Linked DNA regions of Methylobacterium mesophilicum SR1.6/6. The protein of the gene in region 1 binds, or shares a complex with, the protein of each later gene. Links are inferred from orthologs where the notes say so. Each region holds a gene or a part of one and is shown on either strand. Other genes may lie near its edges.

Region 1 (10,808 bases):
CATCATGCTGCTCACGGGCGCGAGCCGGGGCATCGGCCACGCCACCGTCAAGCGCTTCTCGGCCGCGGGCTGGCGGGTGATCACCTGCTCGCGCCACGCCTTCCCGGAGAACTGCCCCTGGGAGATGGGCCCCGAGGACCATCTCCAGGTCGACCTCGCGGATGCCCAGGACACGGTCCGCGCCGTCGAGGAGGTCCGGGGCCGGCTCGCCGCCGAGGGCGGCGTGCTGCACGCGCTGGTCAACAATGCCGGCATCTCGCCGAAGGGACCGGAGGGCGAGCGCCTCGGCGCGCTCGCCACCGAGTTCGATGCGTGGCAGCGGGTGTTCCAAGTCAACCTCTTCGCCACGATCCTGCTCGCCCGGGGCCTGCGCGAGGAACTCGCCCGGGCCAAGGGCTCGATCGTCAACGTGACGTCGATCGCGGGCTCGCGCGTCCACCCCTTCGCGGGGGCGGCCTACGGCACGTCCAAGGCGGCGCTGGCCGGCCTGACCCGCGAGATGGCCGCCGATTTCGGGCCGCTGGGCGTGCGGGTGAACGCGATCTCGCCCGGCGAGATCGACACCTCGATCCTGTCGCCCGGCACCGAGAAGCTGATCGAGCAGATCCCCCAGCGCCGCCTCGGCACCCCGGACGAGGTCGCCAAGGCGATCTACTTCCTGTGCACCGAGGCCTCGTCCTACGTGAACGGGGCCGAGCTGCACATCAACGGCGGCCAGCACGTTTGACCAGAGCGCGCCTCGCCGACGCGGCGTCCGCTTCGACGCAGGCGCGTACGGACAGGCGCGCGGACAGACCGGACGCGGCGGCGCGTGGCCGTGACGTCCGGCGCCGGGCGCTCCTCGCAGGCCTGCTCCTGTGCGCGCTCCCGCACGCCACCGCGCGGGCCGAGCCCGCCGTCCGGATCCTCGACCTGCCCTTCAAGGTGCGCGCACTGCGCGGCCCCCGCAGCGAGGCCGCGGTCTCGGTGGCGACCTCCGGCCTCCTGCCGATCACCGGCGCGACGGTGAGTCAGCAGCCCGGCGACGAGGAGAGCGCACCGCTCGCCGTGGCCTGGGGCGACGCGGGCGGCGCCGTGCTGGCGCTGTCCAGCGGCACCGTCACGGTCCGCCCGATCGGGCCGGAGGCGGTGGAGGGGCTTACCGCCGCCGAGACGCCGCGCGGAGCCCTGCCCGGCTCGCGCCGGGCGCTGTCCGGGCCGATCAGCGCCTATCTCACCGGGCGCACCCGCGCCGCCGACGGCAGCGAGGCCGCCTCCGTCCTGACGATCCGCGAGCGCCAGCCGATGGCGGTCAGCACCGATCCGAAGCCGGTGCCGGTGGCCACCGTCACGGTGCCGGCGGGGGGCGAGGCGGTGTTCGCGCCCCTCCGGCCGCGCCTGCTGCGCCTCGGCGACCGCCCGGCACTGCTCGCCACGACGCGCTCCGGCGCGGATTCGGGCGGGCTCGTCCTGATCGGCCGTCCGGCGGGCGGCACCTGGGCGGTCACGGCGCGCACGGACCCGCAGCCCGGGCCGCCCCTCAAGATCGCCGGGATCGCCGACTTCGCCGGGTCCGGCCAGATCCAGGCCGCGACGGTGAGCGCGCGCGGCCGCCTGCAAATCTGGACGCTGCAGCCCGACCGGATCGAGCCGGCCGGCGCGGCGGAGGGCTACGCCGCCGGCGACGGCGATTCGGACCTCGCGGTCACGGCCCCGGCCGGCGGCAGCCCCGAGCTGATTCTGCCCGTGGCGGGCAAGCCGGAAATCGCCCTGATCACGGTGAAGGGCGCGCCGCGCGAGCGCCTGCGCGTGCCGCTCCCGGCGGCGCCCGAGACCGGCATCGTGGTCCTCGGCGAGGGCGCGGCGGCGCGGATCGTGGTCGGCCTCGCCGACGGGCGGGTGGCTGTGGTCGCCCCCGAGGGAGGGACGCCGTGACCGCGGACGCGCCGGCGGCCGACAGCCGCCTGTTCCCGGCGCGCCCCTTCGTGGGTGCGTCGATCGCGGTGATCCGCGGCGACCGGGTGCTGCTGGCCGCCCGCGCCAACGAGCCGATGCGCGGGGTCTGGACGCTCCCGGGCGGCCTCGTGGAGGCCGGCGAATCCCTCGCCGAGGCGGCCCTGCGCGAATTGTCCGAGGAGGTCGGCCTGTCGGCGGCGGTCGTCGGCGTGCTCCCGCCCACCGAGATCATCGTCCGCGACGAAGCCGGGCGCGCCCGGCACCACTACGTCGTCCACCCGCACGCGGCCCTGTGGCAGGGCGGCGAGCCGGTGGCCGGGCCCGAGGCCCTCGGGACCCGCTGGGCGACGCTGGCCGAGGTCGCCACGCTGCCGACGACCCCGGGCCTGATCGACACCCTGCGGGCGGCCTTCGCGCGCACGGCGCTGCAGGACCGGGAGGCGACGGCGTGAGGCGCCCGGCATCGATCCTGTGCCTGCTCGCGCTCCTCGCCGGGGAGGTTCCGACGCCGGCTCCGGCGCAGCAGCGCGCAGGGCGCCCGGCCGCCCGGGACACCGCCAAGGAAGCCACGAAGGAGGCGCCCAAGGAGGCGAACGCGCCCGCCGACGTCCCCGCGCCCTACGACCGCGACCTGATGCGCATGTCCGAGATCATCGGGGCGCTGGCGTTCCTGCGCGGCCTGTGCGGGACCCCCGACGCCGCGGACTGGCCGGCCCGCATGAAGGCGCTAATCGAGTCCGAGGGCGTGACGCCCGCCCGCCGCGACCGGCTGGCCGGGGCCTATAACCGCGGCTATCGCGGCTACGCGCTGACCTACCGGGTCTGCACGCCGGCCGCCCACGAGGCCGCCGCCCGCTACGTCGCCGAGGGCGACCGGCTGTCGCACGCGCTGGCCGGCCGGTTCGGCGGGTGAAACAAGGGGGTGATGCAGGGGGAACACACCCCGCGCCGATGCCGGCAATGCATCGGATTTGAGTCCCCGCGTTAACCGATCTGAAATTCCCGGCTGGCCGAGCCGCCGGGACCCGCCTATCATCCGTCCTGTCCACCGGGTCTCGTGCCCGGCGAAACGGAAGTGTCGGGCCATGCAGCACATCTCTCACACCGCCCCCACCGAGGTCGATGTCGAGGAGAAGCGCGTCGCGCTGAGTTACGTCTCGGAAGCGTTCGCGGAGGGCTGCCTCGACGGGCTCGACGGCGATTGCATGGCCCAGGCCGCGCTGTTCGCGGCCTTCCAGGAACTGGTGACCACCTACGGCGAGGAAGCGACGGCGCGCTACGCGGAAGGATTCCCCGAGCGCATCCGCGGGGGCGCCTTCACCACGACCCTCCAGCACTGAGGTGCGCGGCGCGGACGGTTGAGGCGGGCGCGGGCAGCGCCTACGTCCCGGCTCCGCGGTCCGCTACGCCGGATCGCCCCGTCGCGTGAGGAAGAGCCTGCCATGCCTGTCGCCCTGCTGCCGGACCGCGCCCTGGTCGTCGTCACCGGCCCGGACGCCACCGCGCTGCTCCAGGGCGTGCTGACCTGCAATGTCGAGACGCTGCAGGCCGGCGAGGCCCGGCTCGGCGCCTTGCTGACGCCGCAGGGCAAGATCCTGTTCGATTTCCTCGTCTCGCGGATCCCGGACGGGTTCCGGTTCGACGTGCAGGCCGATCGGGCGGCCGATCTCGCCAAGCGCCTGACGCTCTACCGGCTGCGCGCGCAGGTCACGATCGCCGCCGACCCGGCGGTCGCGGTGGCGGCCGCCTGGGACGGCGCCGTGCCGGCCGCGGCCGAGGCGGTCGCCGATTCCCGCCACGCCGATCTCGGCGCCCGGCTCTACGCCGAGGCGGGCGCCTTCTCGGCGGACGCCGCGGAGGCGGATTACCACGCCCACCGGATCGCCCTGGGCATCCCGGAGGGCGGGCGCGACTACGCCTTCAGCGACGCCTTCCCCCACGAAGCGCTGATGGACCAGCTCGGCGGCATCGACTTCCGGAAGGGCTGCTACGTCGGCCAGGAGGTGGTGTCGCGCATGCAGCACCGTGGCACGGCCCGGACCCGCATCCTGGCGGCCGCCTACCCGGAGGGGGCGCCCGCGCCGGGCACCGAGATCACGGCCGCCGGCAAGGTGCTGGGCACCACCGGCGGCGTGGCGAGCGGTCGTGGCCTCGCGACGGTCCGCCTCGATCGCCTGGGCGATGCTCTGGCGGCCGGCGAGACACCGCTCGCGGGCGACCGGCCGGTACAGTTGGAGCGGCCAGGCTACGCGACCTTCGCGATGCCCGAGGCGGCGGCAGGCGCAGCGGGTTGAACATCGTGCCGCTTCGCGGCTTCGCTGCACGATGGCGTTCTGCTCCTGTTCTCGTTAAACCGGGCGTATGTCCGAGACCGGCCTGATTCACCATCCCGATGGCTGCACCCGCTGCTGGTGGTCCGGCCTCGACCCGCTCTATGTCGCCTATCACGACACCGAGTGGGGCGTGCCCGAGCGCGACGGCCGCGCCCTCTACGAGAAGCTGATCCTCGACGGCTTCCAGGCCGGCCTGTCGTGGATCACCATCCTGCGCCGCCGCGAGGGTTTTCGCGAGGCCTTCGCGGGCTTCGACCCGGAGCGGATCGCGCGCTTCACCGACGCGGACGTGGCGCGGCTGATGGCGGATGCCCGCATCATCCGCAACCGCGCCAAGATCCAGGGCACCATCGCGGGCGCCCGGGCCTGGCTGCGGATCGAGGAGCGCGGCCCCGGCTTCGCGCGCTTCCTGTGGGATTTCGTGGACGGGCGGCCGATCCAGGGCACCGCCCGGACCCGCGCCGAGATCGCCACCGAAACCCCGGTCTCCCGGGCGATCGGCAAGGCGCTCAAGGCGGAGGGATTCTCCTTCTGCGGACCTACCATCGTGCACGCCTTCATGCAGGCGGTGGGCATGGTCAACGACCACCTCGTCGGCTGTCACCGGCACGGCCCCTGCGCGGAGCTGGGGCGGACCCCGTGAGCGGGCCGGCGCCCCGCGCGTGGCAGCGGATGCTCTCCGGCCGCCGCCTCGACCTCCTCGACCCAGCGCCCCACGACATCGCGGTCGCCGACATCGCCCACGGACTCGCCCGGGTCGCCCGCTGGAACGGCCAGACGCGGGGACCGCACGTCTTCTCGGTGGCCCAGCACAGCCTGCTGGTCGAGGCGGTCGGCCGTCACATCGCCCCCGGCTGCACCGCGGCCGACAGCCTGGAATTGCTGCTGCACGACGCACCGGAATACGTGGTCGGCGACATCATCTCCCCGCTCAAGGCGGCGATCGGCGATGCCTATCGTGGGGTCGAGCTGCGCCTGCTCGCCGCCATCCGCCGCCGGTTCGGGCTGGCGGAGCCTTCGCCGACGCTCGCTGCACTGGTGAAGCGGGCCGACCGATGCGCCGCCCATCTGGAGGCCGTCCGCCTCGCCGGCTTCGCGCCCGACGAGGCCGCCCTCTATTTCGGTCAGGCCGCGGACCTGCCCGATCCGGTCCTGGCGCTGGCGGAACCCTGGCCGACCGCCGAGGCCGAGGCCCGCTTCCTCGACCGGTTCCAGGATCTGTGCCGGACCTGACGCGCCCGCCCTCGATCCGTCACGATCCCGCGCCACTGGCCACGGCACCATGCCGACTCTCCACGTCTGCCCCCTCTCGCGCCTGTCCGAGACCGTCGCCGCCACCGGCGCGAGCCACGTGCTCACGCTGATCAACGTCGGCACGCCCCTGGAACGGCCCGCGGTGATCGACGCCGCGAACCACGCCGTCATCGGGGTCAGCGACATCGCGACGGCCCGGGACGGGCACGTCCTGCCGGCGGAGGAGCACGTCGCCCGCGTGCTCGACTTCGTCCGGGGCTGGCCCCGGGAGAAGCCCCTCGTCGTCCACTGCTACGCCGGGATCAGTCGCTCGACCGCCGCGGCCTACATCGCGGCCTGCGCGCTGGCGCCGGAGCGCGACGAGGACGCGATCGCCGACACCCTGCGGGCGGCGTCCCCGTCCGCCACGCCCAACCCGCTCTTCGTCGCCATCGCCGACCGGATGCTCGGGCGCGAGGGCCGGATGGTCGCGGCCATCGCGCGGATCGGCCGCGGGGCCGACGCCTTCGAGGGCACGCCGTTCTGCCTGACGCTGGTGTGAGGACCCTGCCGGTTTCCGGGTGTGGCGCAAACGCCGCCGCCCCGGTTCAAAACTGGCCCGCGGGGGCTGGCGCCCCCCGCGCCTGGGTTGTAGCCGCGGGGTCTACCGCCTTAGAACCTCCCCAAAGGAAGTATCAGGGATGACCACGAGCAGACCCGAGGTGGCCCCCGCCGCCGGCGACCTGCCCTTCGAGAAGGCTCTGGAGCAGCTCGAGGAAATCGTCCGACGGCTCGAGCGGGGCGACGTGCCGCTGGACGAATCGGTGGCGATCTACGAGCGCGGCGAGGTGCTGAAGAAGCATTGCGAGGCGCTCCTCAAGCGGGCCGAGGCGCGGATCCAGCGGATCACCCTCGGCTCCGACGGGCGGCCCGAGGGCGTGGCGCCGCTCGATATGTCCTGAGGCTCGGCGGTCCGACCGATCCTGTCCGATAGAGGTTGATGCCGTGGCGATTACCCCCGAGCAGAGCGCGCTCCTAGACCGTATCCCGAACCCTGCTGCGTTGCGCGGTCTTCCGGAGTCGGAGCTGCAGGCGGTGGCGGACGCGGTGCGGGCCGAGATGATCGACGCGGTCTCGATCACCGGCGGCCATCTCGGCTCCGGGCTGGGCGTGGTCGAGCTCACGGTCGCGCTGCACCACGTGTTCGACACCCCCGACGACCGCATCGTCTGGGACGTCGGCCACCAGTGCTACCCGCACAAGATCCTCACCGAGCGCCGCGACCGCATCCGCACGCTGCGCCAGGGCGGCGGCCTGTCGGGCTTCACCAAGCGCTCCGAGAGCGTCTACGACCCCTTCGGCGCCGCCCACTCCTCCACGTCGATCTCGGCCGCGCTGGGCATGGCGGTCGCCCGCGACCTCGACGCGGCCTCCGCCAAGCAGAAGGGCCAGGCGCGCAAGCGCCGCAACGCCATCGCGGTGATCGGCGACGGCTCGATGTCGGCCGGCATGGCCTACGAGGCCATGAACAACGCCGGCGCCCTGCACTCGCGCCTGATCGTCATCCTCAACGACAACGACATGTCGATCGCCCCGCCTGTCGGCGCCATGTCGGCCTACCTCGCGCGGCTGGCCTCGGGCGGCACCTACCAGTCCCTGCGCGAGACCGCCAAGCAGCTCGGCAAGCTGCTGCCGAAGGCGCTCTACCAGCGCGCGGCCGCGGCCGAGGAGTACGCCCGCTCGCTGGTGGTCGGCGGCGGCACCATGTTCGAGGAGATGGGCTTCCACTACGTCGGTCCCGTGGACGGGCACAACCTCGACCACCTGCTGCCGGTGCTGAAGAACGTGCGCGACGCCGAGCACGGCCCGATCCTGCTGCACGTGGTCACCCGCAAGGGCAAGGGCTACGCGCCGGCGGAAGCCAGTGCCGACCGCTACCACGGCGTGGTCAAGTTCGACGTGGTCTCAGGGGTGCAGGCCAAGGCCAAGCCGAACGCGCCGGCCTACACGCGGGTGTTCGGCGAGAGCCTGATCAAGGCGGCGGACGCCGACGACCGGGTGGTGGCGATCACGGCCGCGATGCCGGGCGGCACGGGCATCGACCTGTTCGGCAAGGCGCATCCGGACAAGACCTTCGACGTGGGCATCGCCGAGCAGCACGCGGTGACGTTCGCGGGGGGGCTGGCGACCGAGGGCTACCGTCCGTTCGTGGCGATCTACTCGACGTTCCTGCAGCGGGCCTACGACCAGGTGGTGCACGACGTGGCGCTGCAGAACCTGCCGGTGCGCTTCTGCATGGACCGTGCGGGGCTGGTGGGGGCGGACGGGGCGACGCATGCCGGCGCGTTCGACCTGGCGTATCTGTGCTGCCTGCCGAACATGACGGTGATGGCGGCGGCCGACGAGGCCGAGCTGGTGCACATGGTGGCGACCGCGCACGCGCACGACACGGGCCCGATCGCGCTGCGCTACCCGCGCGGCGAGGGTGTGGGGGTGGAGCTTCCGGAGCGGGGCGAGGTGCTGGCGATCGGCAAGGGCCGTGTGGTGCGGCGGGACGCGGAGGCGCGGGTCGCGGTTCTGAGCCTGGGCACGCGGCTTTCGGAGGCTCTGAAGGCGGCGGACACGCTGGCCGAGCAGGGCGTGGCGGTGACGGTGGCGGATGCGCGGTTCGCCAAGCCTCTGGACGAGGCGCTGGTCCTGGAGCTTGCGCGGGACCACGAGGTTCTCCTGACGATCGAGGAGGGCTCGCGGGGCGGGTTCGGCGCGATGGTTCTGCACCTGCTCGCCGAGAAGGGCGCGCTGGACGCGGGGCGGGTGCGGGTCCGGACGATGACCTTGCCGGACGCCTACCAGGACCACGACAGCCCGGAGAAGATGTACGCGCAGGCGGGGCTCGACGCCGCCACCATCGTCAGGACCGCGCTCGATACGTTGCCGGAGCGGAAGGAAGGGCGGTCGCGCCTGCGGCTCGCCTGAGGTCGGCCGCCGGGCCGCGGCTTGCCGCTCGAGCGGTTCGATGACACAAGCGCGGCGCGGCTGGGGATCCCCGGCCGCGCTGGTTTTCGGTAACCCTCCAGATCCGTGATGGCAGAGGCCATAACCCCCGGCTCATCCGAGGTCGGTCCCGTGCTGATCACCGGCGCGAGCGGCTTCCTCGGCTCCGCATTGGTCGACGTCTTCCGCCGGGCCGGCTTCCCGGTGCGCATCCTCGTGCGCGCCTCGAGCCCCCGCCGGAATCTCACCTGGACCGACGTCGAGATCGCCGAGGGCGACATGCGCGATCCGGCCGCCGTGGCGGCGGCGATGCGCGGACAGCGCTACCTGATCCACGCGGCGGCCGATTACCGGCTCTGGGCGCCGGACATGGAGGAGATCGTCCGCACCAACCGCGACGGCACGCGCCTGATGATGCGCGCGGCCCTGGAGGCGGGGGTGGAGCGGGTGGTCTACACGTCGAGCGTCGCGACGATCAGGCCGCCGGCCGACGGCGTCACGCCCTCCGACGAGACCATGCCGCTGACGCCCGAGACCGCCATCGGCGCCTACAAGCGCAGCAAGGTCGTGGCCGAGCGGGTGGTCGAGGAGATGGTCGCCCGGGACGGCCTGCAGGCGGTGATCGTCAACCCCTCGACGCCGATCGGCCCCCGCGACGTCAAGCCGACCCCCACCGGCCGGATCATCCAGGAGGCGGCGCTCGGCAAGATGCCGGCCTTCGTCGATACCGGCCTCAACCTCGCCCACGTGGACGACGTGGCCCAGGGGCACCTCCTGGCGCTGCGCAAGGGCCGGATCGGCGAGCGCTACATCCTCGGCGGCGAGGACGTGTTCCTGTCGCAGATGCTCGCCGACATCGCCGGGATGGTCGGGCGCAAGCCGCCGACCGTGAACCTGCCGCGGGCGGCGGTCTACCCGGTGGCGTTCTTCGCCCAGCTCGCCGCCCGGGTCACCGGCAAGCAGCCCTTCGCGACGATCGACGGCATCCGCATGTCCCGCTACCGGATGTTCTTCTCGGACAGGAAGGCGCGGGCCGAACTCGGCTACGCGGCGCGGCCCTACCGCGAGGGCCTGTCCGACGCGATCACGTGGTTCCGGGAGGCGGGGTACCTCGCATGAGCACCCTCGAGACCGCCACCGCGACGCGCTCCGGCAAGGGCCACCACGACGAGAATTTCCCGGTCGCCTCGCACCTGATCCATCCGCGCCACCGCGGCGCGATCCTGGCCTTCTACAACTTCGTCCGTGCCGGCGACGACGTGGCCGACCACGCGGACCTGTCGCCCGAGCGCAAGATCGAGCTGCTCGACCGGCTGGCGGATTCGCTCACCGGTGCCGGTCCCTCCGATCCGGAGGCCGAGCCGCTCAAGCGCGAACTCGCCGCCCGCGGATTGCCGCCCCGCCACGCCCTCGAACTCCTCGACGCGTTCCGCATGGACGCGCGCAAGAGCCGCTACGCCAACTGGGACGAACTGATCCACTATTGCCGCTACTCGGCCATGCCGGTGGGTCGCTACGTCCTCGACGTGCACGGCGAGGATCCGGCCCGGGTCTGGGGGCCGTCCGACGCGATCTGCGCCGCCTTGCAGGTGATCAACCACCTCCAGGATTGCGGCAAGGATTTCGCCGCCCTCGACCGGGTCTACCTCCCGCAGGATTGCCTCGACCGCCACGGCGCCACGGTAACGATGCTGGGTGAGGCCAAGGCGCCGCCGCAGCTCCGGGCCGTGATCCGCGAGCTGGCGCAGAAATGCCTCGACCTCCTCGACGAGGGTGCGGTCCTGCCGGACCTGATCGACGACCTGCGCCTGTCGCTGGAGATCGCCGCGATCCACCGCCTCGCCGTGGTTCTGAGCCGGGGCCTGCTGGAACGCGACCCGCTCTCGGAGAAGGTCCATCACGGCAAGGCCGCCTTCGCCCTCACGGCGCTCGGCGGCATCACCGCCACCCTGACGCGCCGGCCCTTCCGCGGCCGGATCGTCCGGGCCGCGGCTCAAGGAATCCGCCCGTGAGTGCCACCGCGACACCCGCCCACGACCCCGAGAGCGCCGCTCCGGCGCTGCCGGCCGCCGGCTCCTCGTTCTACACGGCCATGCGCCTGCTGCCGAAGGAGCGGCGGGAGGCGATGTACGCCGTCTACGCCTTCTGCCGGGCGGTGGACGACGTCGCCGACGACGGCGGCACCCGGGCGGTCCGGCAGGTCGAACTCGACCGCTGGCGCGCCGACATCGACGCCCTGTATGCCGGCCGCCCGGTCCCCCGGGTCCACGACCTCGTGGAGCCGGTGCGCCGCTTCGGCCTGAAGCGCGAGGA
Region 2 (10,731 bases), 650 kb from region 1 along the record:
GCCGGGAGCGCCTCGTGCCGCTCACCGAGGCGGCGCGATCCGCCATGGCGGCTCACCTCGAAACGGTCCCTGAGGACTCCGCGTGGCTCTTTCCCGCCGACAGCGAGAGCGGGCATCTCACCCGGCAGGCCTTCGCCCGCGACCTCAAAGCCGTGGCGCTGCAGGCGGACCTGCGTCCGGACCGGATCAGCCCGCACGTGCTACGCCACGCCTTCGCCAGCCATCTCCTGCAGAACGGCGCCGATCTCCGGATCGTCCAGGAACTGCTCGGGCATGCCGACATCTCGACGACGCAGATCTACACGCACGTCCTCGATGAACGATTGAAGGCCATGGTACGGGATCTGCACCCGCTGATGGACGGTTGAGCGCCGCCGCCTACAGCGCGACGCCGTCCGTTATACCACCGCGCATTGTACAGGTGCTGCGAACTGCCTAAGAGTGAACTTTCGCCATACCGGTATGCGGATCCGCATTTACCAGAGAGAGACCACCCCTATGTCGAGTCCGACGGCTGCGCAGAGCGGCGCCGAGCCGAGCCAGACGGGGCAGGCCGCCGTCGATCAGGCCACCCGGCAGGAGCGGCAGCGCCTCGACAACCAGCTGTGCTTCGCCGTCTACGCCGCGGCCCACGCATTCGGCCGCGCGTATCGCAATCTCCTCGGTCGCTACGAACTGACCTATCCACAATATCTTGTTCTGCTCGTGCTGTGGGAGCAGGACGGGCTGTCGGTGAAGGAGATCGGCACCCGCCTCTTCCTCGATTCCGGCACGCTGACCCCGCTGCTGAAGCGCCTGGAGGCCTCGGGACGGGTGCGACGCGCGCGTGACAGGGTCGACGAGCGCCAAGTCAGCATCTTCCTGACACCGGACGGACTGAAGTTGCGCGACGTTCTAGCCTGCATCCCGGACGATGCCGGCGGACTGACCGGGCTGAGCCTGGAAGGCCGCAAGACCCTTCTTGACGATCTTGTGAACCTGCGGCGCGGCCTTCAGGACGGCCTGCTCGCCGATTAGGGACGGGGCGGCCCGTTGGCCGCCCCTCGAAACGCCGGAGCTGTCGACGTCAGGACTGCGTCTTGAGGTAGGCGATCACGTCGTTGATCTTCTTGTCATCGGGGTAGCCCTGGAAGATCATCTTGGTGCCCGGGACCTTCGCCTTCGGGTTCTTCAGCCACTCGTGCAGGTTGGCCTCGTCCCAGGTGATCCCGGAATTCTTCAGCGCCGCGGAGTAGCTGTAGCCCTCGTAGGTGCCGGCCTTGCGGCCGACGACGCCCTTGAGATCCGGGCCGACACCATTCTTCTGGAAGTTGTGGCACGCCTTGCAGGGGGCGAACGCCTTCTCGCCGGCGGCCGCGTCTCCGGCCTCCTGGGCCTGCGCCGAAAGCGGGATCAGGACGGCGAGGACGGCGCCGAGAACGAGTGAACGCATGGATTTCCTCCTGTTGGCCGCCGCCGCGGCAGCGCTGGGGCAGAGCTTGCCTGCCTGGAACAGCTCTAAATAATCCGCCTACAGGGCGCAACGGCCGAGTTTTCGGCCGTCAATAGCCCAGTCTGCGGTCGCGGTGGTCGCGTCCCGCCGCCGCCTCCCTCAACTCGATGCGCCCGATTTGGCTCCCTGGAGCAGTTGGAAGCTGTGCCGGGGCACTCCGTCCGGCACCGCGCACGCTGAGCGCCCATGCCCGTTTGCCGGGAGACCCGAGCTTCTTTAGGCTCCTGCGGGCCGTGCGTGCGCGAGAACCCTCACTTCCGGATTGCTTGACGCGCCTCCTCGAGACGCCGCAGTGCTCGACCGGACCTGGACTGGAGCCGGCCACGCCTCCGGCGGAGGCGCCCGATCGGCATTCGTCACATGCGGCACTGGAATCCGCAGTGCTGCGCGGCTTCGTCTACGGCGTCTCGGGTCTCGTCTGGCTCGGCGTGATGGCCTTGTTCATCCATCATTTCGGGCGCTGAGACGGCAGTCTTCCTGCGGCCAGGACGCTGTGGATATCGGTGGCTGAACCGGCCATCGATGCGATCGAAGACTCATTCTACAACCAAGTCAGGTATCGGTCCGTCCAAGATCGTGTGGAGTCGGTTCGAGCGGCGAAGCTCGGCTGCAGGGTCGGGAGAGCAGCGATGAGTCTGACCGGACGCTTCTGGTTTCGGAAAACCTGGACCGGGCGGCTGATCCTCCTCGTGGAGGAGGAGCGTCCGCGCTGGTTCGGCCGCGGCAACGCGAAGCCGCGCTGGCGCAACGCCAAATTGCTCGACTTCGCCGAGCCGGAACTCAGGCCGCTGATGATGATGGAGAAGCACCATCGCGCTGGCGGCGCCTCCGCGCAGGTCCGGACTCTTCGTCCCGTGCCGGCTGCGCCCGAGGCCCGCGCCGCCAACGGCTGAACACCGCACCGCGCGATCCGGCATGGGGATGGCAAGGGACAGGGTGCTGCGCCGGCCGTTCGCGATTACCACCTGGGGGAGGCCGCCCGCCGTCGCGGACATCCCAACGGGGCCGAACGCCATGCCGCGCTATTTCTTCCACACCCAGATCGGCGAGGATCTCATCACCGACCCCGCCGGCATCGAACTCCGCGATCCGGATGAGGCTTGGGAGAAGGCCCGCGCCACGATCCGCGCCGCCCTGCGCACGCCCGAGGATCAGGCTCGCCTGATGACGGCGTGCTTGGTCGTCACCGATGCCGCGGACGAGGTGGTGCTGGAGTTTCCGTTCAGCGAGGCCGTCTCGCTGCCGTCGCCGGGAGATCCGACGCTGAATTGAGGGCGGCCATCCGATCCGTTGCGCCCTACATCGCGGCGGACGTGATGGCGACGCGACGGATCAGGAGCCGCGGCAGGATGGAGTCACCCCCCAACGACCTTGACGCGCGCGCGCTCGGCAAGGCCGCGCCCGGCAAGGGTCTGGCCCGCGAGGCCTGTCCATACGCGGAGGGCACGGAGGCGCGCGTGCTCTGGCTGTCCGGCTACGACGAGGCCGTGTCGGCCGGGGCCGATCCCGTGACCGGCGGAATCGCCAAGCATCCGGCGGGCCCTGAGCGCTGATGGACGCGCGGATCGGAGCCCCCCCGGCGCGGAAGCCCACCCTCCCCTCGACCGGAAGGCGGTCGGCGCGGTCGTGCTCGGCAACGCACTCGAATTCTACGACTTCACGGTCTACGCCTTCTTCGCCAAGCCGATCGGCGAGGCCTTCTTCCCGGCCAACGACCCGACCCATAGCCTCCTGGCGTCGCTGGCCCTTTTCGGCATCGGCTACGTGATGCGCCCGATCGGCGGCGTGCTGATCGGGGCCTTCGCGGACCGGGCGGGGCGCAAGCCCGCGATGCTGATCACCATCGCGCTGATGGCGCTCGGCATGCTCATGCTGGCGGCCTGCCCGCCCTATGCGGCGATCGGCGGCTGGGCGCAGGTCATCGTCATCGCGGGACGCCTCGTCCAGGGCCTCGCGCTGGGTGGCGAGGTCGGCCCGTCCACGGCGTACCTGCTGGAGGCCGCGCCGCCGGACCGGCGCGGCTTCGTCACGAGCTGGCAGATCGCCAGCCAGGGCTGTGCCGCTCTGTTCGCCGGGATCATCGCGACATGCCTAGCCCTGGCGGTCGGCGACCAGGCCATGAGCCAGTGGGGCTGGCGCCTGATGTTCGCGCTCGGCCTGTGCGTCGTGCCGGTCGGGCTCGTCATCCGCAGCCATCTGCCGGAGACGGCCGGGGCCGACGAGGATCCGCACGCGGCGGCCTCGACCCTGGCGGTGGTCGGACGGCTGCTGCGGGATCACGGACGCCTGCTGGGCCTGACTTTCCTCGTCATCGCCGCCTCGACGGTCTCCAACGCGGTCGGAACCAACATGCCGGTCTTCGCCGGCGCGACGCTGGGCCTGAGCGAGACGGCTGCCACGGCGGTGCCGATCGCGCTCGGGCTTGCCTCGGTGGTGTTTCCCCTGCTGGGCGGCTGGCTGGCCGATCGCGTCGGCCGGCGCCCGGTCATGATCTGGCCCCGCGCGCTGATCCTGATCCTGGCCGTGCCGGCTTTCGCCTGGGTGGTGCGGGCGCCGAGCGCCGCGAGCGTCTACGCGGTCACCTTCCTGCTCTCGGCCCTGTCGTCGATCAACGCCGCGGCGGTGATCGTCGGCATTCCGGAGGCGCTTCCGCGGGCGGTGCGCAGCGCCGGCCTGTCGATTGTCTACGCGGTCTCGGTCTCGGTCTTCGGCGGCAGCACCAACTACGTGGTCAACTGGCTCATCGCCGCGACCGGGGACCGGCTGGCGCCGGCCTATTACCTCGCCGCCTTCAGCCTGATCGGAACGGTGGCGGCAATCCTCCTGCCCGAGACGCGCGGGCGCGATCTCGACGTAGACGCGGAAGCCTGACTGTCCCGAGCGGAATGCATGCGTCAGGCGCATTGCGCGCCAGTATGCATGCATGCGCCGCGAGGCTGTGCCTCAGACGATGTGCGTTCCCGCACTGCGCTCGTTCCGGTCGCATGAGGACCCCCGTCGCGTCGCTAGGTGGCCGTCCGCGGCGGGCCTAGACCGTCGTCATGCATACACCCCCTGAGACGCGCCGCCCGCTGGTCCTCGCCGCGGTGATGGCGGTGATGTTCATGATCGCCATCGAGGCGACGATCGTCTCGACGGCCATGCCGCAGATCGCCGGCCAGCTCGGCGACCTCCACCTCTACGCCTGGGTGTTCGCGTCCTTCCTGCTGACGCAGACGGCCACCACGGTGGTGTTCGGCAAGCTGTCCGACCTGTACGGACGCCGCCCGGTGCTGCTCTTCGGCATCGCGGTGTTCCTGGCGGGCTCCCTCCTGTGCGGCGTCGCGTGGTCGATGCCGTCTCTGATCCTGTTCCGCCTCGTACAGGGGGTCGGCGCCGGGGCCATCCAGCCGGTGAGCCTCACCGTCGTCGGCGACCTGTACGCGGCGCGCGAGCGCGGCCGGATTCAGGGCTATCTCGCGAGCGTCTGGGGAATCTCGTCGGTGGCCGGTCCTCTCGTCGGCGGCCTGATCATCGGCCATCTCAGCTGGCCGTGGATCTTCTGGATCAACCTGCCCATCGGCGTGATCGCGGCCATGCTGTTCCTGCGCTACCTGCACGAGGGCGTCGCGTGCCGTAGCCGACAGATCGACACGATCGGGGCGGCCCTGTTCACCGCCGCCATCGCGGCCCTCATGATGGCACTGACGGAGGCCGGCGAATCCGCGGCCGCGGCCCTGTGGCCGGCCGGCGGCTTCGTCGTGGCCGCGATCCTGTTCATCGTGCAAGAGCGCCGCGCCCCGGACCCGATGCTCGACGTGCGCCTGTGGATGCAGCGCCCCATCGCCACCGCCAACACCGCGACGCTGCTCTCCGGCATGACGGTGATCGGGCTCACGGCGTTCCTGCCGATGTACGTGCAGGGCGTGCTGCGGCAATCGCCGCTCGTGGCCGGCCTGACGCTGACCCTCATGGTGCTGGGCTGGCCGATCGGCGCCACCACGGCCGCGCGCAGCTTCGTGCGCTTCGGCCTGCGGCCGATCCTGCTGGTCGGCGCGAGCCTGCTGCCGCTCGGCGCGGTCGCCTTCGTGATCCTCGGCTCGGAATCCTCGCCGGTCGTGGCGGCAGGGGGCTCGATCGTGATGGGGCTCGGCATGGGCTTCCTGTCGACCGCCGCCATCGTGATCATCCAGGACAGCGTCGCCTGGGCCCAGCGCGGGGCGGCCACCGCCTCCAACATCTTCTCGCGCAACCTCGGCTCCACACTCGGCGCGACCGTCCTTGGCGCGGTGCTGAACTACAGGCTCGCGCACCCGACGGCCGGCCCGGTGGTCGATGCCGATCAGCTCCGGCGCCTGCTCGACGATCCGGCGAGCCTCGGCGCCGGCGGCGACGCGATCCGCGACGGGCTGCAGCACGCGCTGCACGGCACGTTCTGGACGGTCTTCGCGGTGGCGGTGCTGACCCTGCTCCTGTCGCTCCTCGTGCCCCGGGTGGCGATCTCGGACGGGCCGCGGGAACTGGCGGTGGAATAGGCGGCTCCTGCAGCCAACACCTCACCGCCCGCCATACCTTTGACTGTCCCGCCGGAGCCCCCTAGCGTCCGGCCATGCCCCTCGTTCCGCCCCCGCGCCCCGCAGCCCAGCCAGCGGCGGATGTCCCGCCGACCAGCGTGCTCACCGCCAACCAGCCGGAATGGACGGTCGGCGAGCTGGCGGGCGCCCTGAAGCGCACCCTCGAAGATGCGTTCGGCCACGTGCGGCTGCGCGGCGAGATCTCGGGCTATCGGGGGCAGCACGGCTCCGGCCACGCCTACTTCTCCCTCAAGGATGGGCAGGCGCGCATCGACGCCGTGGTCTGGAAGGGCGTGTTCGGACGTCTGCGCCAGCGGCCCCAGGAGGGGCTTGAGGTCATCGCCACCGGGCGGATCACCACCTTCGCGGGAAAATCCTCGTACCAGATCGTGGTCGAGAGCCTGGAGCCGGCAGGCCTCGGCGCCTGGATGGCCCTGCTGGAGGAGCGCAAGAAGCAGCTCGCCGCCGAGGGCTTGTTCGCCCCCGAGCACAAGCGCGCGATTCCCTACCTGCCGCGGGTCGTGGGCGTCGTCACCTCGCCCACCGGCGCGGTGATCCGCGACATCCTCCACCGGCTGGAGGACCGGTTTCCCCGCCCGGTCCTGGTCTGGCCGGTGCGGGTACAGGGCGATGGCGCCGCCGAGGAGGTGGCCGCCGCGATCCGGGGCTTCAACGCGCTTCCGCCCGGCGGTCGGATGCCGCGCCCCGATGTCCTGATCGTGGCTCGCGGCGGCGGCTCGATCGAGGATCTCTGGGCCTTCAACGAGGAATGCGTGGTCCGCGCGGCGTTCGAGAGCGCGATCCCGCTGATCTCCGCGGTCGGGCACGAGACCGATACGACACTGATCGATTACGTCTCCGACCGCCGCGCCCCGACCCCGACCGGGGCCGCCGAGATGGCCGTGCCGGTCCGCGTCGACCTCATCGCCACCGTGGCCGACCTGTCGGCGCGCGGAACCGGCGCGGTCGGACGTAGGATCGAGCGTGACCGGGCGGACCTGCGCGCCCTCGGTCGCGCCCTGCCAGGCGCCGATGCCCTGCTGGCGGCCAAGCGCCAGCGGCTCGACCTCGCCGAGGCGCGCCTCTCGCCGGCGCTGGCGGCGGGGGCCAGCCGGCACCGGGCGCGGCTCCAGCTCCTCCTCGACCGGATGGCCCGGCGCTCGCCGGACGTGGCGGTGGCCAATGCCCGCGCGCGGCTGGCGCGGATCGACCACCGGCCGCTGCACGCCCTGCGCAACGACGTCCAGCGCAAAGGCGAGACCCTGGTCCAGCTCGGGCGTCGCCTCGTCGTCGCCCGGGAGGCGAGCCTGGAGCGGGCGCGGGCGCTGCAGGCGCGCCGCACCGACCGCCTCCTCGCTCTGTCTGAGCGCCTTGCCCATGCGGCCGCCCGCGGCCTCGAACGGCGCCGCGACCGTCTGGACGGCCTGGCCAGCCTGCTGGGCTCGCTCAGCTACCATGCCGTTCTGGAACGGGGCTACGTGCTGGTGCGCGACGCCGCGGGGCTGCCGGTCCGGCGCGCCGCGGATGCGGCCGCTGCCGAACGCCTCAGCCTGCAATTCGCCGACGGGACCGTCGAGGCCTTGCCCCAGGGATCGACCGACCCGGCACCCTCGGCGCGACAAGCCCGGCGCGGCGGTGCCGGCGCGCCATCGGCGCCGGGCAGGCGGAGCGCCGCGGCGACCGGGTCGGCGCGGCAGGGCTCGCTGTTCGACGCCTGATCCCCGTCCCGGACCATGCCTGCGCCGCCGACTTCGCGGGCACGGCGAAGGAATCCGGGCCGCGGCGTCCATCAGACAGAGACCGCATTCGGCGGCACTCAGCCCGGCATCGGCCCGACCCGGTAGTGATAACGATACAATTCCTGCTCGAAGCCGAGCGCGCTGTAGAGCGCCCGGGCGGGTGTATTCGCCGCAACGACCTGCAGGCAGGCGGCCCTTGCGCCCTCCCTCCGTCCCCAGTGCAGCAGCGCGGCCACGGCGCGCCGGGCATGGCCGCGGCCCCGCAGAGTCTCGGGCGTCGCGACCGATTCGAGCACCAGCAGATCGCGGTCGAGCACGCCGAACGCGATGGCCGCGATCCCGGCTCGGGTCTGTACCGCCGCGAAGGCGCGCGGCAGGACGAGGGCTGCGACCGTCTCGCGGAACACCTGCGCGGCCTCGGTGTCGGCCCGGTTCACCGCGTCCCAGAGCGTCAGCCAATCGGCCCCGGGCAACGCAGCGACCGTCACCGACGGGTCGGTGTCGGCCGGCAGATCATCGAGGGTGCGGTAGAGGGTGCAGGTCTCGTCCACGACGGCGTAGTCGGATCGCGCGAGAAGCGGCTCCATCTGCGACGCGATGGCCGGCACCCGGACGATCAGCCTCTGGCCGAGACGCGCATAGACCGCGTGGGCCGCCGCGAGGGCCGGCTCGGGCGCTCCGCTTCCGCGTAAGGGGTTTACGGAATTCTGGCGCTTCGAGCGCCCGCCGGCGGCGCGCAGAAGGTAGCCGTGGACCAAGAGCTGGCGCGGGCTCGGCCACGCGTTGAGGCAGGCCTCTTCCACCCGCCAGGCCTGTTCGAGATCCGACATCGGCACACACTCCCGGCCGCCTGATCGCATGCTCCGAAGGCCGGGCCAATCCGCCGCGCCGGGCCAACTCGCCAAGACTTCGGCCACCAAGACTTCGGCCATGCGGCGTCGCGTACGCTTGAAGCAGTGTGGGGCCGCGCGATGTCTCCGCGATGTCTGAACCTGAAGTCCTGTTCTGCCTGCACTTCCTGGGCGGTAGCGCCCGAAGTTGGGATCGTCTTGCAGGCGCCCTCGACGGCAAGCCGACATGCATCCCGGTCGACCTGCCCGGCTTCGGCGCGTCGGCGGCGACGCCCGGTTATTCCGTCGCCGCGATGGCCGATGCCGTCACCGACGCGATTCGCGCGCGGGCGCCCGAACGTTTCGGCCTCGCCGGACACAGCATGGGCGCCAAGGTCGCGCTGGCACTGGCGCGCCGCGCCGAGGACGGGGAGCCGAGTCTGGCCGGCCTCACTGACCTCATCCTGATCTCCGGTTCGCCACCGAGCCCCGAGCCGATCCCGGAGGATCGGCGCGACAGGATGCTCGCGTGGATCGACGGGGATGGCGAGACGCGGCGCCGCGAGGCGCGCGCCTTCGTGCGGGAGAATGTCGGGGTGCGGCTGGATCCGGATCTTGAGGACCGCGCGGTGGCGGATGTCCTGCGAGCCGAGCCGGCGGCCTGGAAGGCTTGGCTCGAAGCAGGTGCCCGCGAGGATTGGTGTCGCCGCATCGGCGTTCTGCGCACGCCCGCGCTGATCCTGGCGGGATCCGAGGACGCCGACCTGGGGGCCGATGCGCAGCAGGCCCTGATGGCGCCGCACCTCGCCCATCATCGCCGGGTCACGGTCGACGGCGTCGGCCACCTCCTGCCGCTGGAGCGGCCCGAGATCCTGGCTGACCAGATTCGCGCGCATATCGTCGACCGGCCCCGCGTTCCGGTTCGGACCGGCCCCGCGGTTCCGCCGGCCTACGCGGCCCTGATCGCTTCCGAGCGGGTGAACGGCCGCCTGCGCGATGCCCTCGACGCGCGCGCCGCGCCGGACGACCCGGACTACCAGCCGGACGCCGTCGATCCCGTGGAACTCGCGATCCTCCGCGCCGCCCTCTGCCGGGTCATGCCGGTGCCGCACCTGGATCTGGCCGCCCGCCTCGACCGGCGGCTGGCCGCGGGAGGCGGCGACGGGTGGCGCTTTCTGGCGCTGCCGCCGGACCCGGACGCCTACCGGGCGGCCCTGCGCACCCTGGATGCCGCGGCCCGGGCCGCGCATGACCGACCCTTCGTGGTCCTGGACGGCCGAGATCAAGACGCGCTGCTGACCCTCTGCGCGCGCGCGGACCTCGCGGTCCCGGACGCCCTCGGGGGCCGGCTCGACGCCGACCGGATGCGGTTCTGGTTCGAGGATCTGCGCGCCGACGCGGTCCGGCTCTGGCTTAGCCATCCGGCGGCGCTGGCGCGGATCGGCTTCTCGGGGATCGGGGCGGGCGGTGACCGGGCCGGGGAGATCGCCGACGGCCTGCCGGGCTTCCACGAAGTCGGGCTCGACGCGCCGGAGGCCTGGGAGCCTCGGGCGCTCCACACGGAGGCGGCGCGATGAACCTCGCGGGGATGCGGACCTACCGCGGGGACGAGGCCGTCGATGCCGTGATCGTGGGAACCGGCGCGGGCGGCGCGCCCCTCCTCGCCCGTCTCGCCGCGGCCGGACTGAAGGTCGTGGCCCTGGAGGCGGGGCCGAACTTCACGCCGGAGCGCTTCGCCTTCGATGAGACGCTGGCGGACGAAATCTACTGGACCGAGGAGCGCCTGAGCGGCGGCTCGACGCCGGAGGCCTTCGGGGCAAACAACAGCGGTACCGGCGTCGGCGGCTCTACGCTGCACTGGGGCGCCTTCGTGCCCCGGGCCGATGCCCGCGACCTGCGTCTCCACACGGAGACCGGCGAGGGGGTGGACTGGCCCCTCACCTACGACGAGCTGCGCCCGTTCTACGAGCGTGTCGAGCGCTTCCTCGGCGTCTCCGGGGCGCAGGCTTATCCCTGGGATGCCGACCGGCGCTACCCCCTCCCCCCGTGCCCCGCAACGGCCCCGCGCGGCTCATGGCGCAGGCCTGCGATGCGCGCGGCATCCGCTGGGCCGACGC

The links.
Region 2: the proteins of MMSR116_RS24125 (region 1) and xseA are in contact, whole or in part, in a cryo-EM structure (PDB 8TXR), measured with the Escherichia coli proteins. The link is inferred for Methylobacterium mesophilicum SR1.6/6 from one-to-one orthologs.

The regions. Positions count from the first base shown.
Region 1 is NZ_CP043538.1:5,103,346-5,114,153, reverse strand. The notes cover bases 4,871-7,832. They hold MMSR116_RS24125 (exodeoxyribonuclease VII small subunit), read left to right. Parts: upstream 4,871-6,202; coding sequence 6,203-6,463; downstream 6,464-7,832. Other genes in these bases: dxs (1-deoxy-D-xylulose-5-phosphate synthase), read left to right, coding at 6,507-7,832; MMSR116_RS24130 (tyrosine phosphatase family protein), read left to right, coding at 5,551-6,063; MMSR116_RS24135 (metal-dependent phosphohydrolase), read left to right, coding at 4,941-5,501; MMSR116_RS24140 (DNA-3-methyladenine glycosylase I), read left to right, coding at 4,871-4,911. Also shown: MMSR116_RS24170 (SDR family NAD(P)-dependent oxidoreductase), read left to right, coding at 5-727; MMSR116_RS24165 (hypothetical protein), read left to right, coding at 724-1,914; MMSR116_RS24160 (NUDIX hydrolase), read left to right, coding at 1,911-2,387; MMSR116_RS24155 (TIGR02301 family protein), read left to right, coding at 2,384-2,848; MMSR116_RS24150 (hypothetical protein), read left to right, coding at 3,021-3,275; MMSR116_RS24145 (YgfZ/GcvT domain-containing protein), read left to right, coding at 3,378-4,229; more of MMSR116_RS24140, read left to right, coding at 4,297-4,870; more of dxs, read left to right, coding at 7,833-8,477; hpnA (hopanoid-associated sugar epimerase), read left to right, coding at 8,586-9,614; squalene synthase HpnC, read left to right, coding at 9,611-10,507; presqualene diphosphate synthase HpnD, read left to right, coding at 10,504-10,808. UniProt on the Escherichia coli protein: Bidirectionally degrades single-stranded DNA into large acid-insoluble oligonucleotides, which are then degraded further into small acid-soluble oligonucleotides.
Region 2 is NZ_CP043538.1:5,746,485-5,757,215, forward strand. What follows is about bases 5,537-8,421. They hold xseA (exodeoxyribonuclease VII large subunit), read left to right. Parts: upstream 5,537-6,080; coding sequence 6,081-7,763; downstream 7,764-8,421. Other genes in these bases: MMSR116_RS27205 (MDR family MFS transporter), read left to right, coding at 5,537-6,006; MMSR116_RS27215 (GNAT family N-acetyltransferase), read right to left, coding at 7,862-8,421. Also shown: MMSR116_RS27165 (site-specific tyrosine recombinase XerD), read left to right, coding at 1-368; MMSR116_RS27170 (MarR family winged helix-turn-helix transcriptional regulator), read left to right, coding at 499-1,017; MMSR116_RS27175 (c-type cytochrome), read right to left, coding at 1,067-1,432; MMSR116_RS27180 (hypothetical protein), read left to right, coding at 1,759-1,956; MMSR116_RS27185 (hypothetical protein), read left to right, coding at 2,122-2,385; MMSR116_RS27190 (DUF6894 family protein), read left to right, coding at 2,507-2,764; MMSR116_RS27195 (Rmf/CrpP family protein), read left to right, coding at 2,842-3,045; MMSR116_RS27200 (MFS transporter), read left to right, coding at 3,119-4,363; more of MMSR116_RS27205, read left to right, coding at 4,534-5,536; more of MMSR116_RS27215, read right to left, coding at 8,422-8,614; MMSR116_RS27220 (alpha/beta hydrolase), read left to right, coding at 8,767-10,191; MMSR116_RS27225 (GMC oxidoreductase), read left to right, coding at 10,688-10,731. UniProt on the Escherichia coli protein: Bidirectionally degrades single-stranded DNA into large acid-insoluble oligonucleotides, which are then degraded further into small acid-soluble oligonucleotides.